DNA from 2 places in the Martelella sp. AMO21009 genome. Region 1 is predicted to be linked to the other one. Evidence: riboswitches for the same ligand, from Rfam matches in the RefSeq annotation. Region 1 holds a riboswitch; the other holds the start of a gene.
The links. A riboswitch is a leader RNA that binds a small molecule or an ion and turns the genes downstream of it on or off. The one in region 1 is predicted to bind S-adenosylmethionine.
Positions count from the first base shown of each region.

Region 1 (8,431 bases):
TTGACCCGGCCGCGCAGCTCGTCCGGCGTCCACAGCGCGATCAGCGTTTCGCGGACATAGACCGAGATCATGTCGGCCCCGCCCATGACGGCGAGTGCGGCGATCGAAATCCAGGCGCTCTCGGACAGGCCGAAGACCACGGTGGAAAGGCCGAAAATCGCCACGCCGGCGAACATGTAATAGCCCGCATGGTGGCGGATCGGCACGCTGGCAAGCAGCAGCGCGACCAGCACGCCGCCGACGCCCGGCGCGGCCCGCAGCAGGCCGAGCCCCCACGGGCCGAGATCCAGAACGTCGCGGGCGAAGACCGGCATCAGCGCCACAGCCCCCCCCAAAAGCACCACGAACAGATCGAGCGAGATTGCCCCGAGCACGACCTTTTCGGATGTGATGAAGCGAAAGCCCGCGAGAATGGTGTTGAGCGTGACCGCGCTTGTCGGGCGGCGCTGGCTCGGCTTCGGCACGGTCAGCATCAACACCGTAGCCGCGGCGAAGAGCGCAAGCGCGGTGGAATAGGCAAGCGTCGCGCCGCCGCCGTAAAGCAGGCCGCCCGCGACCGGGCCGACGATCGAGGCGATCTGCCAGGACGAGGAGTTCCAGGCGATCGCGTTGGCGAGATCCTTTTCGGGCACAAGGTTGGGTGCGAGCGACTGCAGTGCCGGGCCGGAAAAGGCACGTTCCGTGCCGAATACCGCCAGAAGCGCGAACACCGGCCAAGGCGAAAACAGGCCAAGCACGGTGATCGCCAGAAGGCAGGCGGCGCAGGCGGCGGCAACTGCAAAGCATATCGCGGCAATCATCCGGCGGTTGTAGCGGTCGGCGACTGTGCCGGTCACCAGCGTCAGAAGCAACGCCGGCAAAAACTGGAACAGGCCGATGAGACCGAGATAGAAGGCGTTGCCGGTCTCGTCGTACATCTGCCAGCCGACGGCGACGGAAACAATCTGAACCGCGAACGTGCCGAGAAACCGCGAGAAGAAATAGAGCGAATAGCCTTTGTGACGGAAGGCATCGAAGCGGGCGCCGGAGGGGGACAGGGTCATCTTGGATAAGCTTTCGGGAGACATGATGCGCTGAGGGCGCAACCGGCAATAAATACCGGACAAAACCCACCGCCCCTTGCTCGTTTAGAATTGAATGTCTAAATGTTTGCAAGGAAAAAACGGGAGTCATTCATGATCGCGCTGTTCGAGACGATTTACTACGCACTTGAAATCTATAAGTGGGTGATCATCGCCAGCGCTATCTTCTCCTGGCTCTACGCTTTCAACATCATCAATGCGCACAGCCCATTCATCAACTCGATCGGTCGCGGGCTCTATGCGGTCACCGAACCGGTCTACCGGCCGATCCGCAACTTCCTGCCCAATCTCGGCGGGATCGACATCTCCCCGGTGATCGTGCTCCTGATCGTGTTCTTCCTGCAGCGCCTGATCCTGACCGGCGTCATGCCGCGGCTCTACTGAGCACGCCCGTCGCAACGCAGAATTGATTCGCTCATCCGGCCTTAAAGTGCTTGGAAAGCTTCAGGCCCTGCGCCTGATAGTTTGAGCCGAGGCCCGCGCCATAAAGCGTCTCGGGCATTTCCAGCATGTTCTCATAGATCAGCCGGCCGACGATCTGGCGGTGTTCGAGGATGAACGGCACCTCGTGGCTACGCACCTCCAACACCGCCCGCGCGCCCTTGCCGCCGGCGCCAGCATGGCCGAAGCCTGGATCGAAGAAGCCGGCATAGTGCACCCGGAACTCGCCCACCAGCGGATCGAACGGCGTCATCTCGGCGGCGCAGAGTGGCGGCACGTGGACGGCTTCGCGCGAGACCAGAATGTAGAATTCGTCCGGATCGAGGATCAGTTCGCCCTTGCCGCGCCCATGGATCGGCTCCCAGAAATCCAGCACGTCGTAGCCGGCCTTGCGGTCGACATCGATCACGCCGGTATGGTGCTTGCCGCGATAGCCAACCAGCCCCTCGCCCGCCAGATCGATCGACAGCGCGATCCCGCCGCCGGAGACATTCGGCATCTCGCTCGCCACCAGCGTTTCGCGCTCGTGCAGCGCCAGAAGGGCGGACTCGGTGAGCACGGATTGCCCCGTGCGGAAGCGGATCTGCGACAGCCGCGACCCCTGCCTGACGATGATCGGGAAGGTGCGCGGCGAGATTTCGAGATAGAGCGGACCTTCGTAGCCAGCCGGGATGATGTCGAATTCCTGGGCATAGTCGGAAATCACCCGGGTGAAGATGTCGAGGCGGCCAGTGGAGCTTTTCGGATTGGTCGAGGCCGACAGCCCGTCCTTAAGCTTCAGCGCCTCCATCAATTCCACGATATAGACACAGCCGGTCTCCAGCACCGCGCCTTCGGTGAGGTCGATCTCGTGCAGGGAAAGGCGGGAAAGCTTGTCCTCGACCTTGTGTCCGGGGCCCGGCAGAAAGCTTGCGCGCACGCGATAGGCCTTCGCACCAAGCCTCAGATCGAGGCTTGCCGGCTGGATCTGGTCGTGGTCGCGCGGCGCGCTGGCGATCAGATTTCCGTTCTCAAACAGGCTGGCGATCGCGCGATCGGCCAGAATTCCGGGCTTTTGTGACATGTTTTGCTCCTGTTGCGCGACAAAACCAAGCTTTCAGAATTGACGCAAGCGCTTATAGGGATTATGCCGCCTTTATACCCGTGGTGATTTGGCCGGTCGGCTTGCAGCCACGTTAAACAACTAGCTAAAAGGCCGGGTGAACCGGTCCCGCGCGACCGGTTTTTTTGTTTGGAGAGATATGATGAAAAAGTCCTGGCGTCCTCAGACCAAGCTCGTTCACGGCGGCAGCCTCCGTTCGCAATATGGCGAAATGTCGGAGGGCATCTTCCTGACGCAGGGCTTCCTCTATGAAAATTCCGCCGCCGCCGAGGCGCGCTTCAAGGGCGAGGAAGAGGGTTTCATCTACGCCCGCTACGGCAGCCCCACCAATGCGATGTTCGAGCAACGCATGTGCGCGCTGGAAGGCGCGGAGGATGCCCGCGCCACCGCCTCCGGCATGGCCGCCGTTTCAGCCGCGATCCTGTGCCAGTTGAAGGCCGGCGATCACATCGTCGCGGCCCGCGCACTGTTCGGCTCCTGCCGCTGGGTGGTGGAGACGCTTGCTCCGAAGTACGGCATCGAGTGCACGCTGGTCGATGGCCGCGACCTTGCCAACTGGGAAGCTGCGATCCGGCCGAATACCAAGCTGTTCTTCCTCGAAAGCCCGACCAACCCGACGCTGGAAGTTGTCGATATCGCCGGCGTTGCGGCGCTTGCCAAACAGGCCGGCGCCCGCACCGTGGTCGACAATGTGTTTGCCACCGCGCTCTACCAGAAGCCGCTTGAACTCGGCGCCGACATCGTCGTCTATTCCGCGACCAAGCATATCGACGGCCAGGGCCGGGTGCTCGGCGGTCTCGTGCTGTCGTCGAAGGAATGGATCGAGGAAGAGCTGCAGGACTATTTCCGCCATACCGGCCCTGCCCTCTCCCCGTTCAATGCATGGCTACTTCTGAAGGGTCTCGAAACCTTCCCGCTGCGCGTGCGCCAGCAGACCGAGACTGCCGGAAAGATCGCCGATTTCCTGGCCGACCAGAAGCAGATCGCGCGCGTGATCTATCCCGGCCGCGATGACCACCCCCAGGCCGAGATCGTGAAGAAGCAGATGGCCGCCGGCTCCACCCTCGTCGCCTTCGAGCTGAAGGGCGGCAAGGACGCCGCCTTCGCGCTGCAGGACCAACTGGAGATCGTCTCGATTTCCAACAATCTCGGCGACGCCAAGAGCCTGATCACCCATCCGGCGACCACGACGCACAAGAACCTCGCGGAGGAAGCTCGCCTCGAACTCGGCATTACCGGCGGCACGATCCGGTTCTCGGCCGGCATTGAGGACACCGACGATCTGATCGAGGATTTCGCCCAGGCCCTTGCAAAACTGCCTGTCTGAGCCACATTGGCCTCACGGGCGGCTAAGCCGCCCCGGGGCTATCCAGGGAGAACCAGTGCACTACAGGGCGATCACCCACGAGATCGAGGTCAGCGTCAGGCCAAGCTTTCTGGAAAACCATTCCATGCCGGAGGACGAGCATTTCGTCTGGGCCTATGAGATCGAGATCGCCAATCATCGCAGAGACCGGATCGAGATCGTCTCGCGTCACTGGACGATCACCAATGCCAGCGGCATTGTCGAAACCGTGTCGGGCGACGGCATTGCCGGCAAGCATCCGATGATCGCCCCGGAAGAGCGCTACAGCTACCGATCCGCCGCGCCGCTCGACACACCCTCCGGCATCATGGTCGGCCACTACATCGTCAAAACCGCCGACAACCGCCTCCTCAAGATCGACATCCCGGCCTTCTCGCTCGATTCGCCCTACGACGCAGGAAGCCGGCATTGAGAGCCGCCCACGTCCATTCATGAAACCGGCACCATAGACACCAATATATTCCCTCGCTATTCTGTTTGAGAAACGGAGGGGGAACCGTATATGACAGAACTACCAGAATATCTTTCGAGTGGGGATCAGGCCAGACTATTTCCGATCTTGGCCGAAACCAGTAAAGAGAAACGTGTAGCTTCTATATTTCTCTCGGTCATGACCCAAATCCCCGCCGTCGCGGAAAACGTGCTGGGCACAGTGGGCGTCCGAGTGGGAAAGCGAACTCGAGTCAGAGCTTTCACCGAAGTCGTATTCAGAGAGAAGAGCATCAGCGGTTGCCGGCCTGACGGCCTAATCGTGGTCGAGACGGGACGGAACACCTGGTCCGCTTTGATTGAAGCCAAAGTAGGCAAGAACGACCTCGATTCTGATCAGGTTCAGCGCTACGTGGAGGTTGCGCGGTCGCAGGGAATTGATGCCGTCATTACAATTTCAAATCAGTTCGTCGCTCGCGCCGACCAACCTCCGGTCCCGGTGCCAAAAAACTTGCTTCGAAAGGTTGGTCTCTACCACTGGTCATGGACTTGGCTGGCCACAATTTGCGAAATTTTGGCTTACGCTGAAGAAGTAACCGATAGCGAACAATCCTACCTGCTCAATCAACTCAATGACTTTTTCGCCCACCCGGCGACAGGCATCGAAAGATTCACACAAATGGCGCCGGAATGGAAAGATGTTGTCCAAGCGATTTCCAATGACGTCAAGCTGAAGAAGACTGCGCAGGACGTGGAAAACGTTGCTTCGAGTTGGCTCGCGGAGGAGCGTGATTTGTGTCTCCACCTCTCAAGCCATGTGGGTAGGCAAGTTGAGGCCATTATCGAGCGACGCCTGCAGGGCGATCCCGAAGGACGGAGAAAGCAGCAAATTGATGCGTTGGTAGAGCATCATTGTTTGAAATCAACGATCCGCGTACCGGATTGCGCCTCGGATATCGCGCTGGTGGCGGATCTTGCGCGAAAAACGATATGCTGCTCAATGACGGTTAAAGCGCCAGGTGATCGCAAATCGACCAAGGCTCGGATGAATTGGTTACTCCGCATGCTGCCGGACAACGATGAAAGGCTGCTCGTCAGGGCACACTGGCCCGGACGTGGTGCACCGACCACGAAATTATTGTCGGAGTTACGCGAAACACCGGAATCGATCCAGACCGAGAACGCCGACCTCGTGCCGCACAGCTTCGAGGTACTCCTGGTAGATTCTCTCGGGAAGCGCTTCTCTGGAAGGAAGACCTTTATTGAAGACTTGGAGAAGTTCGTACCAGCATTTTACGACATCGCTGGCGTCAACCTCAAAGCGTGGCAGGCTGCACCACCCAAACCGATAAAACCTCGGAATGCACCGGACCCTGGCGAAATCGAGTTGCAGGACCTAGGCGCGGCTGGAGCTTTGCCTCAAGACGGAACAGCATAAAAGATTCGGCCGCTCCCACTGGCAAGGAAGGCAGTGACCTCAATCACCGGCCTTCCTTGTTGGGTAGCAAGTGAAACAAGACTACTCCCGCGTCATCGCGTCCTCGATGTCGTCGCCGTCATATTCCTGGCGTTCGATCTCGTGCTGTTCGTGGCGGAAGCGGTCGAAGACGTCCTGGGAGACGCGGCCGCGGACGGCCATCAGGAAGATCACCACGGCGAACAGGCCGACCAGAACCGAATCGAGCGGGTGCGGGATGACGCCGAGGCCGCCGCCATAGCCGCCGAGATAGGAGATGACGGCGATGCCGGCCATGTAGACGCCGAACCAGACCGCGCTCTTCGGCTCCAGATCCTCCCGGCCGATCACCGCAAAGCGGAGCAGAAACAGCAGCGCGCCGACGGCAAGCAGCGCCAGCAGCAGCCAGATCGTGCTCCAGCCGGACCAGAAGATCATCAGGCTCGCGATCACGAAGGCGACGGCGCCGATGAAGCCCGCGGCCGGCACCACGAAGGGCCGATGCGCGTTGGGCGCGAGATAGCGGAAGGCCACCATGGATACCGGGCCGGCGATGAACGACAGCACCACGGCCGCGCTGTTCAGCGCCAGAATCTGCTGGAACGGCAGCACGATCAGCATGAACAGCGCCACCACATAGTTCAGGATCAGCGCCCAGAGCGGCACACCATACTGGTTGAGCTTGGCGAACAGGCGCGGAAACACGCCATTGTTCGACATCGCCAGCGCCAGACGCGCATTCGAACTGACAGAGACGAGGCCGCTGCCGGCGGGTGAGATCACGGCGGCGACGTTCAGCATGCTGAGCAGCCACAACACGCCGATCGAGGTTGCCAGCGCGCCGAGCGGGCCGAGCTCATGGGTCGCCTCGATGGTCTGCCAGCCGTTCGCAAGCGAGGCCGGGTCGATCGCGCCGATGAAGGCGATCTGCAGGCCGACATAGATTGCAAGGCAGATCAGCACCGACAGGATCAGCGCCAGCGGAATGACCCGCTGGGTGTTACGCACCTCGCCTGCAAGATCGATAGCATGGCGGAAGCCGATGAAGGCGAAAACCACGCCGCCGGTGGAGACGGCGGCGAAGATGCCGGGAACACCAAACGGCGCGAAGCCGCCGGCGGATGTGAAATTCGAGGACTCGAACCGGGACGCGACGATGACCACGATGAACACCACCGGCACGAACAGCTTGAACCAGGTCATCGCGGTGTTGATGCGGGCGAACCAGGCCACGCCGAAGACGTTGATGACCGTCAGCACCGCAAGGAACACGGCAGCGGCGAGATAGCCGGAAACGGTCAGCCCGCCGGCGCTGTTGGTCAGCCACGGCAGATAGGAGGAGGCATAGCCGAGCGAGGCCTTCACCTCGATCGGCGCGGTGGTGCAATAGCCGACCCAGGCGCTCCAGCCCATGGCAAGCGCCAGCAGCCGACCGTGGGAGAATTGCGGAATGCGGGCGATGCCGCCGGCAATCGGAAACAGGGTGGAATTTTCGGCATAGGTCAGCGCGATCAACAGCATAGCCACCGCGCCGATCAGCCAGGCTATGATGGAGGCGGGTCCCGCAAGCTGCGCCGTATCAAGTGGAGCAAACAGCCAGCCGGAGCCCAGAACACCGCCGACCGCGACAAATGTCAGTCCGATCAGCCCGATTTCGCGTCGCATCGCCATAGAAAATCCCCCTTAGCTCAATGCGCCTCAACGAGTGCAGCCGACCACCCCTGCTGGCTTACTACAATGAATATGCAATTTTCGGCTTCAATTATTTGAACGGGCGCGAAACCGAGTCAATCGGTTTCCCGCCCTGCGTTCAAATTCATCGGCATTGCGTCCAAATTGCAACCGGAACCAATCAAACGGCGGTCTTGCCGAACGGACCGGCCGGTTCAGCCGGCGCTGGCGCGCATCCGCACCAGATCGGCGGCGGGGCGGAAACTGTCCGGGCTCGCCGCCCGCCACCAGTCGGCATAGAGCGTCGAATCGGGATCATCCACCAGCACGCCTTCCGGCAGGAAGGTATGCAGCTTGTCGAGCGGCACGGCATCATGCGAGCCGAGACGGTGCATGATGTGATGCGGCTGCAGGTCCTGCGGATGGGCATAACCGCAGGCGGCAACGATTTCCGACAGCGCCTCGACGGTCTTCTTGTGGAAGCGGGCGGCATTGGCGCCCTGCTCTTCCGGCACCAGCGCGCGCTGGCGCCATTTGTCCTGGGTGGTGACGCCGGTGGGACAGGTGCCGGTGTGACAGCGCTGCGCCTGGATGCAGCCGACAGACATCATGAAGGCGCGCGCCGCATTGCACCAGTCGGCCCCGAGCGCGAGATTGTGCGCAAGCCCCATGCCGGAAAACACCTTGCCGCTGGCCGCAAGGCGGACATGCTTCTTCACGCCCGCGCCGACCAGCGCGTTGCGCATGATAATCAGCCCGTCCCAGAGCGGCATGCCGACCCAGTCGGCAAGTTCCAGCGGGGCAGCGCCCGTGCCGCCCTCGGCACCGTCGATCACGATGAAATCGGGATAGATGCCGGTGGAAAGCATGGCCTTCACCAGCGC
Region 1 is NZ_JBAKFR010000001.1:217,856-226,286, reverse strand. It holds gene V6766_RS01050 (MFS transporter) at 1-1,043, opposite strand, end outside; gene V6766_RS01045 (YggT family protein) at 1,176-1,466, shown strand; gene V6766_RS01040 (2'-deoxycytidine 5'-triphosphate deaminase) at 1,498-2,586, opposite strand; SAM riboswitch at 2,657-2,734, shown strand; gene V6766_RS01035 (O-succinylhomoserine sulfhydrylase) at 2,768-3,952, shown strand; gene apaG (Co2+/Mg2+ efflux protein ApaG) at 4,008-4,403, shown strand; gene V6766_RS01025 (hypothetical protein) at 4,494-5,858, shown strand; gene V6766_RS01020 (APC family permease) at 5,940-7,547, opposite strand; gene V6766_RS01015 (FMN-binding glutamate synthase family protein) at 7,763-8,431, opposite strand, start outside.

Region 2 (8,431 bases), on a different contig from region 1:
GCTCATATGCGATAGCCCTGCCCTTGAGGGGGAGATGCCCCGACAGGGGCAGAGAGGGGTGCAGCGCCAGCCTACGAACTCTGAGTTTGTCGAGAGGGTTCACCCCTCTCTGTCGCGTTCGCGACATCTCCCCCTCAAGGGGGGAGATTGTTAGCTGCGGCGCTTTCGGATCGAAGCAATCTCAGTCGAAACCGGACAGGCCGGTCCGCCTCAGCCCTTCACGTCGTAACCCGAGTCCTCAACAGCCTTCACCGCCTGCTCGCGCGTTGCGGGCGCAGCCATTTCAAACCTGGCTTCGTGGCTATCGAGGCTGACCGCCACGTCGGAAATGCCCGGTACGGCGGAAAGCGCCTTGGTCACGGTGGCGACGCAGCCGCCGCAGCCCATGCCTTCAATCTTCAAGGTCTCGGTCATTGCCATTCTCCTTCTGGAACCTGTTGCGACAGAGATGGGGCTTCCAGTTGCTGGAAGGTCAAGGGCGGTGCGGCGATTTTTCTTGTCACCACGCTTGAAAACGATCTCGACCTCTGTCTTTGCTTGCAGAAACAGGAGGCAGAAGACCATGGACCTTCATATCTGGCTCGCTTTCACCGCCGCCTCGATCGCGCTGCTGCTGATCCCCGGACCGACGGTCCTGCTAGTGCTGAGCTACGCCCTGAGCCAAGGCCGGCGGGTGGCGCTTGCGACGGTGGCCGGCGTCGCGCTCGGCGATTTCATCGCCATGACCGCCTCGCTCGCAGGCCTCGGCGCGCTGGTGCTGGCCTCGGCGCAACTCTTCATGGTGCTGAAATGGATCGGCGCGGCCTATCTCGTCTATCTCGGCTTCAAGCTGTTTCGCAGCAAGGGCGTCGGCGATGCCGTGCCTTCGGCGACGCAAGCCTCGCTTTCGCCCCGACATGTCTTCCTGCATGCGCTGACGGTGACGGCGCTCAACCCGAAATCGATCGTGTTCTTCATCGCGTTCGTGCCGCAATTCGTGCGGCCGCAGGCGCCGCTTGTCCCTCAGTTCGCGATCCTGATCGCAACCTTTGTCGGCCTCGCCATGCTCAACACGCTCGCCTATGCCCTGCTTGCCGACAAGCTCCGCGAGAAGATCGCCTCGCCGGCCGTGACCGCCTTCCTGCCGCGCCTCGGCGGCGGCGCGCTGATGGCCATGGGCATTGCCACGGCGGCCTGGCGTCGCGCCGCCTCGTAAACCCGGAATGTTGACGCCCGCCCCGCGCGGCGCTATTGACTTCTTCCTCGTGGTGATTTGGCCGGCCGGCTTGCAGCCACGTTAAACAAGTCGCTAAAGGGCCGAGCGAGCGGAAGCCCCCGGCCTGCGATTTGTACGCGGCCGGTTTTCTGTTTGTATGGATGTGAACATGCCTATCAAGATTCCAGACACACTGCCCGCCTATGAAACGCTGATTGCGGAAGGCGTGCGGGTCAAGACGGAAACGGTTGCGGAGCGGCAGGATATCCGCCCGCTGCACTTCGGGCTGCTCAATCTCATGCCGAACAAGATCAAGACCGAGCTGCAGTTCGCCCGCCTGCTCGGCGCTTCGCCGCTGCAGATCGAACTGTCGCTGATCCGCGTCGGCGGCCACAAGGCCAAGAACACGCCGATCGAGCATCTTCTGTCGTTCTACAATACCTGGGACGAGGTGAGCGACCGCAAGTTCGATGGCTTCATCATCACCGGCGCGCCGGTCGAGACGCTCGCCTTCGAGGAGGTCACCTACTGGGACGAGTTGAAGGAAATCCTCGACTGGACCACCACCCATTGCCACTCGACGATGAACATCTGCTGGGGCGCGATGGCGGCGGCCTATCACTTCCACGGCGTCGCCAAGCATCTTCTCGACAAGAAGGCCTTCGGCATCTATCGCCACCAGAACCTGAAGCCGTCCTCGATCTATCTCAACGGGTTTTCCGATGATTTCCAGGTTCCGGTGTCGCGCTGGACCGAGGTGCGGCGCGCGGAACTGGCGAGTGCTTCCGGCATGGAAATCCTCATCGATTCCGACGAGGTCGGGCCATGCCTCGCCCATGAGGACTTCGCCAATCGGCTCTACATGTTCAATCATATCGAATATGATTCGAACTCGCTCGGCGACGAGTACCGGCGCGACGTCGAGGCCAATGTTCCAGTCGACCTGCCGAAGAACTACTTCCCCAGCGATGATCCGCAGCGCACGCCGCAGAACCGCTGGCGTTCCCACGCCCACCTGCTGTTCGGCAACTGGATCAACGAGGTCTACCAGACCACGCCCTATCATCTGGAAGAAATAGGGATTGGTCGACAGATCGATCGGGAGAGCGCTTGAAGCTCTCCCCTTTCCGGCGCAGTATCGCGCCGCAATGACATTTCGCGGAGAAAAGCAATGAACACGCCCCAGGACTTCGGAAAAACCCGAGACGGACAGGCGGTTGAACGGGTCACGATCTCCGGCGGCGGGCTGACCGCCAACATACTGAACTGGGGCGCGGTGGTGCAGGATTTGCGCCTGGACGGTCATCCGCATGCGCTGGTGCTGGGCTTCGAGACGTTCGAGCATTACCTCGACTATTCGCCCTATTTCGGCGCAACGCCCGGCCGCTCCTCCAATCGCATCGCCGATGGCCGCTTCACCATCGACGGCACGGAATATCAGGCCGACCGCAACGAGAACGGCATCACGAACCTCCATGGCGGCAGCGACGGCACCGGGGTGAGCCTCTGGGAATTCGAGGAGATCGGCGAGGATCGGGTGACGCTGAAGATCGTCGACCGCGACGGCCGGGGCGGCTTTCCCGGCAATTGCACGATCCGCGCCCATTTTCAGCTCAAGCCGCGCGGCGTGTTCTCGGTGGTCTACGAGACCACCACCGACAAGCCGACGATCGCCAATATCTGCAATCACAGCTATTTCAACCTCGGCAACGGCACGGATACGCTGGAACACCAGATCATGATCGCCGCCGAGCATTACCTGCCGACCGACGAGCGCCAGATCCCGACCGGCGAACTGGCGCCGGTGGCGGGCACGCCGTTCGATTTCCGCAAGCCCCAGCCGATGAAACGGGAATATCCGAGCGGCCGGCAGGCGCTGTTCGACCACAATTTCTGCCTGTCATCGGAGCGCATGGAAAAGCGGCCGGTGATCAGCGTGCGCGCGCCCTCTTCCGGCGTCACCATGGATGTGCTGACCACAGAGCCCGGCGTGCAGTTCTATACCGCCTTCAAGCTGGACGAGACGCCCGAGGGGCTGAGCGGCTTTCCCTACGGCCCGTTCGCCGGCTTCTGTCTGGAAACCCAGGTCTGGCCCGACGCCGTCAACCATCCGGGCTTTCCAAACGCCATCCTGCGCCCGGGCGAAACGCTGCGGCAGGAAACCGATTATGTCTTCCGCAAGAGCGAAACGAAAAAGGGCCCGGCGTAAGGCCGGCGGCTCTGGAATCGCGGCCGGATGTTTGTCGTTTCAAAACTGTTCTGGATGATCTTCCAGCCGCTCGCCTTCGCCTTTCTGACGACGCTGGCCTCGCTCGTCTGCCTCGCCTTTTCCTGGAGCGCGGCGGCGGCGGTCTTCGCAGCACTTGCAGCCATCACGCTCGGCATCGCCTGTTTCACGACGACCGGCGCAATGCTAATGGCGGGTCTCGAGAACCGTTTTCCTCGGCCGGAACTTGAGGCGGCGCCGACGCTTGCGATCGTGCTCGGCGGCGGCATCAGCACCGGCATTTCGGCGCGGCGCGGCACCTATGTCTTCTCCAGCGCGGCCGACCGCTATATCGAGGCGCTCCGGCTGGCGCGGATCTATCCGCAGATGAAAATCCTGGTGACCGGCGGCGACAACTCTCTTTCCGGCAACATTAACGGCGAGGCCGCGCCCGCCGCCCGGTTCTTCGCCGATCACGGCATTGCCGCGGAGCGCATGATCTACGAGCCGAGCGCGCGCAACACCGCCGAAAACGCCAGCCTGACGGCGGCATTGCTGGAAAGCCAGGGTCTGAAGGACGCAAGCTGCATCATCATCACATCGGCCTATCACATGCCGCGTTCGATGGCGCTGTTTGGCCGCCAACGCATGAAAATCACGCCATGGCCGGCGGATTATCGCACCGACGGCAATATCCGGCTCGGTTTCAGCTTCGACAAGCCGATGATCAACGCGATGATGCTCTCGACGGCACTCAGGGAATGGGCTGGATTGTTACTGCTGCGGCGCTCGGCGGGTGGGCCGTAACCGTATCAGCGGCGTTTGGGCCGCAGACGGACCACGACATCGATATGGGCGATTTCCATGCCCTCGGGCGGGGTCGGCATGCCGGTGAGCGAAATGCTGCTTGCGGGCATGTCCACCACCTGGTTTTCGCCTTCGATAAAGAAATGGTGATGATCCGACGTATTGGTGTCGAAATAGGTCTTCGCGCCCTCGACCGCGAGCACCCGGATCATGCCGGCGTTGGTGAACTGATGCAGCGTGTTGTAGACGGTCGCCAGCGAAACCGGCACGCCGGCCTCGATCGCCTCGTCATGCAGTTCCTCGACGGTCAGATGGCGATCGCCCTTGGCAAACAGCAGTTCGGCCAGCGCGACACGCTGACGCGTGGGACGCAAACCGCTTTCGCGGAGCCTTTCTTCGGAGATACGATGTCTCGCTGCCATAATTCCTACGGTGTCTGAACTGTCACAACACAAATATAGCTCGATATAACGGGATTGAGAATCGCTTTCAATAGGGCCAGGGCTTGCAGCACTTGAAATTAAACTGCAAATACGGGCCCGAATGGCGTTTCACTCTGGTCGCAGGCGGCGGCTTCCTGTATGGCCACGGGTGGAGCGAAACGATGAAGGGTTTGCAGATTTTGGTGAAGGTGCGCCGCCGCGCATTGCTGGAACGCGGTTACGCCCTTATCTTGAGGCAGACACGAAACCCCCTCGCTGAACGAAGGGAAGCAGAGTTTTAATGAGCACGAGACAATCGCAGTTCGACTACGAGGACATCATCAAGTGCGCCGAGGGCGAGCTTTTCGGCCCGGGCAATGCGCAATTGCCGCTTCCGCCGATGTTGATGGTCCACAGGATCACCGAGATTTCGGAAACCGGCGGCGCCCACGACAAGGGCTTCATTCGCGCCGAATATGATGTGGCCCCCGACGATTGGTACTTTGCCTGTCACTTCAAGGGCAACCCGATCATGCCGGGCTGCCTGGGCCTTGACGGCATGTGGCAGCTGACCGGCTTCTTCCTCGGCTGGCTGGGCGAGGAAGGCCGCGGCATGGCGCTTTCCACCGGCGAGGTGAAGTTCAAGGGCATGGTGCGTCCGTCCGTGAAACTTCTCGAATACGGTATCGACTTCAAGCGCGTCATGCGCGGCCGCCTGGTTCTGGGCACGGCCGATGGCTGGCTGAAGGCCGATGGCGAAACGATCTACCAGGCGAGCGATCTGCGCGTCGGCCTGTCCAAGGACAAGGCCGAGTGACGCTTCGCTTGCAAGATAAATAAAGAGGTCAACAGATATGAGACGTGTTGTCGTCACAGGGTTGGGAATCGTATCCTCGATCGGAAACGATGCGGCCGAAGTCACCGCCTCGCTGCGTGAGGCCAAATCGGGCATCACCTTTTCGCCGGACTTTGCCGAACACGGCTTCCGGTGCCAGGTCTGGGGCAGCCCCGATATCGATACCAGCGACAAGGTCGACCGCCGCGCCATGCGGTTTCTCTCGCAGGGCGGCGCGTGGAACCACATCGCCATGAAGCAGGCGATCGCCGATGCCGGCCTGGAAGAGAGCGATTACAGCGAGAAGCCGCGCGTCGGCATCATCATGGGCTCGGGCGGTCCCTCGACCCGCACCCTGATCGATGCGGCCGACATCACCCGCAAGAACGGCTCGCCCAAGCGGATCGGCCCCTTTGCCGTGCCGAAGGCAATGTCGTCGACGGCCTCGGCGACGCTCGCCACATGGTTCAAGATCCACGGCGTCAACTACTCGATCTCCTCGGCCTGCTCGACCTCGGCGCACTGCATCGGCAATGCCGTCGAGATGATCCAGTGGGGCAAGCAGGACATGATGTTCGCCGGCGGCCACGAGGACCTCGACTGGACGATGTCCAACCTGTTCGACGCCATGGGCGCGATGTCGAGCGACTTCAACGAAAGCGACCCGACCCGGGCATCGCGCGCCTATGACGCCAAGCGCGACGGTTTCGTCATCGCCGGCGGCGCGGGCGTCGTGGTTCTGGAGGAACTGGAACACGCCAAGGCGCGCGGCGCCAAGATCTACGGCGAAGTGGTCGGCTACGGCGCGACCTCCGACGGCTACGACATGGTCGCCCCTTCCGGCGAGGGCGCGGTGCGCTGCATGAAGATGGCGATCGAAACCGTTAACGGCGAGGTCGACTACATCAACACCCACGGCACCTCGACCCCGGTCGGCGATACCCGCGAAATCGGCGCGATCAGGCAAGTCTTCGGCGACAAGCTTCCGCACATCCAGTCGACGAAATCACTGACGGGTCATTCGCTCGGCGCGGCCGGCGCGCAGGAGGCGATCTACAGCCTGCTGATGATGCAGGAAGGCTTCATTGGCGAGAGCGCCCATATCGAAGAACTCGATCCCGAGTTCGAAGGCGTTCCGATCGTGCGCGAGCGCATCGACAATGCCAAGATCGACACCGTTCTTTCAAACTCGTTCGGCTTTGGCGGCACGAACGCTACGCTGGTCTTCCAGCGCTACAATGGATAATGCGCAAATGACCGGACTTATGAAAGGCAAACGCGGCCTGATTATGGGCGTTGCCAACAATCATTCGATTGCCTGGGGCATCGCCAAGGCGGTTCACGCCGAGGGCGCGGAGCTTGCCTTCACCTATCAGGGCGAGGCGCTCGGCCGGCGGGTTCATCCGCTGGCGGCAGAGGTCGGCTCCGACTTCGTGGTCCCCTGCGACGTCGAAGACATCGCCAGCGTCGATTCGGTGTTTGCCGCAATCGAGGAACGCTGGGGCAAGCTCGATTTCCTCGTTCACGCGATCGGCTTTTCCGACAAGAGTGAGCTCAAGGGCCAGTACGCCAACACCTCGCGGGAAAATTTCGTCCGCACCATGGTGATCTCCTGCTTCTCCTTCACCGAAGTGGCCAAGCGCGCCGCCGCGCTGATGCCGGATGGCGGATCGCTGCTGACGCTGACCTATGGCGGCTCCACCGCCGTGGTGCCGAACTATAATGTCATGGGCGTCGCCAAGGCCGGCCTCGAAGCTTCGATGCGCTATCTTGCCGGCGACTTCGGGCCGCAGGGCATCCGCGTCAACGCGATTTCGGCCGGCCCGGTGCGCACACTGGCCGGCTCCGGCGTCGGCGACGCGCGTCTGGTCTATGCATGGCAGCAGCGCAACGCGCCACTGCGCCGCTCGACCACGATCGAGGATGTGGGCGGCTCGGCGCTTTATCTCCTGTCCGATCTCGCCTCCGGCGTGACCGGCGAGATCCATTTCGTCGACAATGGCTACAATATCCTCTCCATGCCCATCCCCGAAATGATGCGGCGCGGCGATCCGGAGACCTGATTCCGGCATCCGTTAATGCTTCGTTAAATCACAGGTTGCATAAGACGCGTTCATTTCGATGAGCGCGTCTTTTTTTCGTCTGACGGAATTGGCCGTGGTATCAATGCCGTATTTCCTCCATGGACGGGTTGGGAACCAAGCTGCGTGATCGCGATCACCCGCGGAACGAACGCCCCAACATTCCTCTATCCTATTGTTTCAAAATGGTTTATTCCACATGAATCCATACCAACCGACGTTGGGTCAGCGAACATCCTGTCATTCAGATGGCCCGTTTTCAGCGTCCAAACGGGCGAGCGGAGGTACCTTAACACTTTGTTCATTTTCTCCTCCGTTCAGCGGGATCAAGAACCGGGCGAACAGCCGATACATCTTCGCGAAGCACTGTGTGCTCGCGAAGAAACTCTCTTTCAACCATCTGATTTAAAAGAGATTATTCGCCAGATCGCGAAAACCAGGGTGACGCTTCAGACACGGCCGACATGATTCGCCATGAATGTGTGACTTCTGTTTTTGTTGCGAATTTGCACCACCCTCTTTTATTCAATCAAATGATTTATGGTTCCACCTAAGGTTTATTGAGACAGACGCACAAGACGTTGTTAATGGTTGTCAGAAGCCGGGGGGCAATTCACCGGACTTCACTAAATCGGGGCTAGCGCCTCCTTTCCATGCTCGATTAAATTGAGGATTTAACTATGACCATCAAAAGCCTTTTCCTGGGCTCTGCAGCAGCTTTCGCCGCTGCCTCCGCTGCCCAGGCAGCTGATCCGGTCGTCGTGATCGAACCCGTACAGGCCAACTATGTTGAAGTCTGCGACGCTTTCGGCGCCGGCTACTTCTACATTCCGGGCACTGAAACCTGCCTCAACATCGGCGGTTACATCCGTTTCCAGATCGACG
Region 2 is NZ_JBAKFR010000034.1:19-8,449, forward strand. It holds gene V6766_RS22035 (heavy-metal-associated domain-containing protein) at 211-414, opposite strand; gene V6766_RS22040 (LysE family translocator) at 563-1,195, shown strand; SAM riboswitch at 1,235-1,312, shown strand; gene V6766_RS22045 (homoserine O-succinyltransferase) at 1,365-2,309, shown strand; gene V6766_RS22050 (aldose epimerase family protein) at 2,367-3,404, shown strand; gene V6766_RS22055 (YdcF family protein) at 3,432-4,208, shown strand; gene irrA (iron response transcriptional regulator IrrA) at 4,214-4,630, opposite strand; gene fabA (3-hydroxyacyl-[acyl-carrier-protein] dehydratase FabA) at 4,932-5,447, shown strand; gene fabB (beta-ketoacyl-ACP synthase I) at 5,485-6,711, shown strand; gene fabI (enoyl-ACP reductase FabI) at 6,719-7,528, shown strand; gene V6766_RS22080 (porin) at 8,227-8,431, shown strand, end outside.
Region 2: another riboswitch for S-adenosylmethionine. It lies ahead of V6766_RS22045 (homoserine O-succinyltransferase); the one in region 1 lies ahead of V6766_RS01035 (O-succinylhomoserine sulfhydrylase).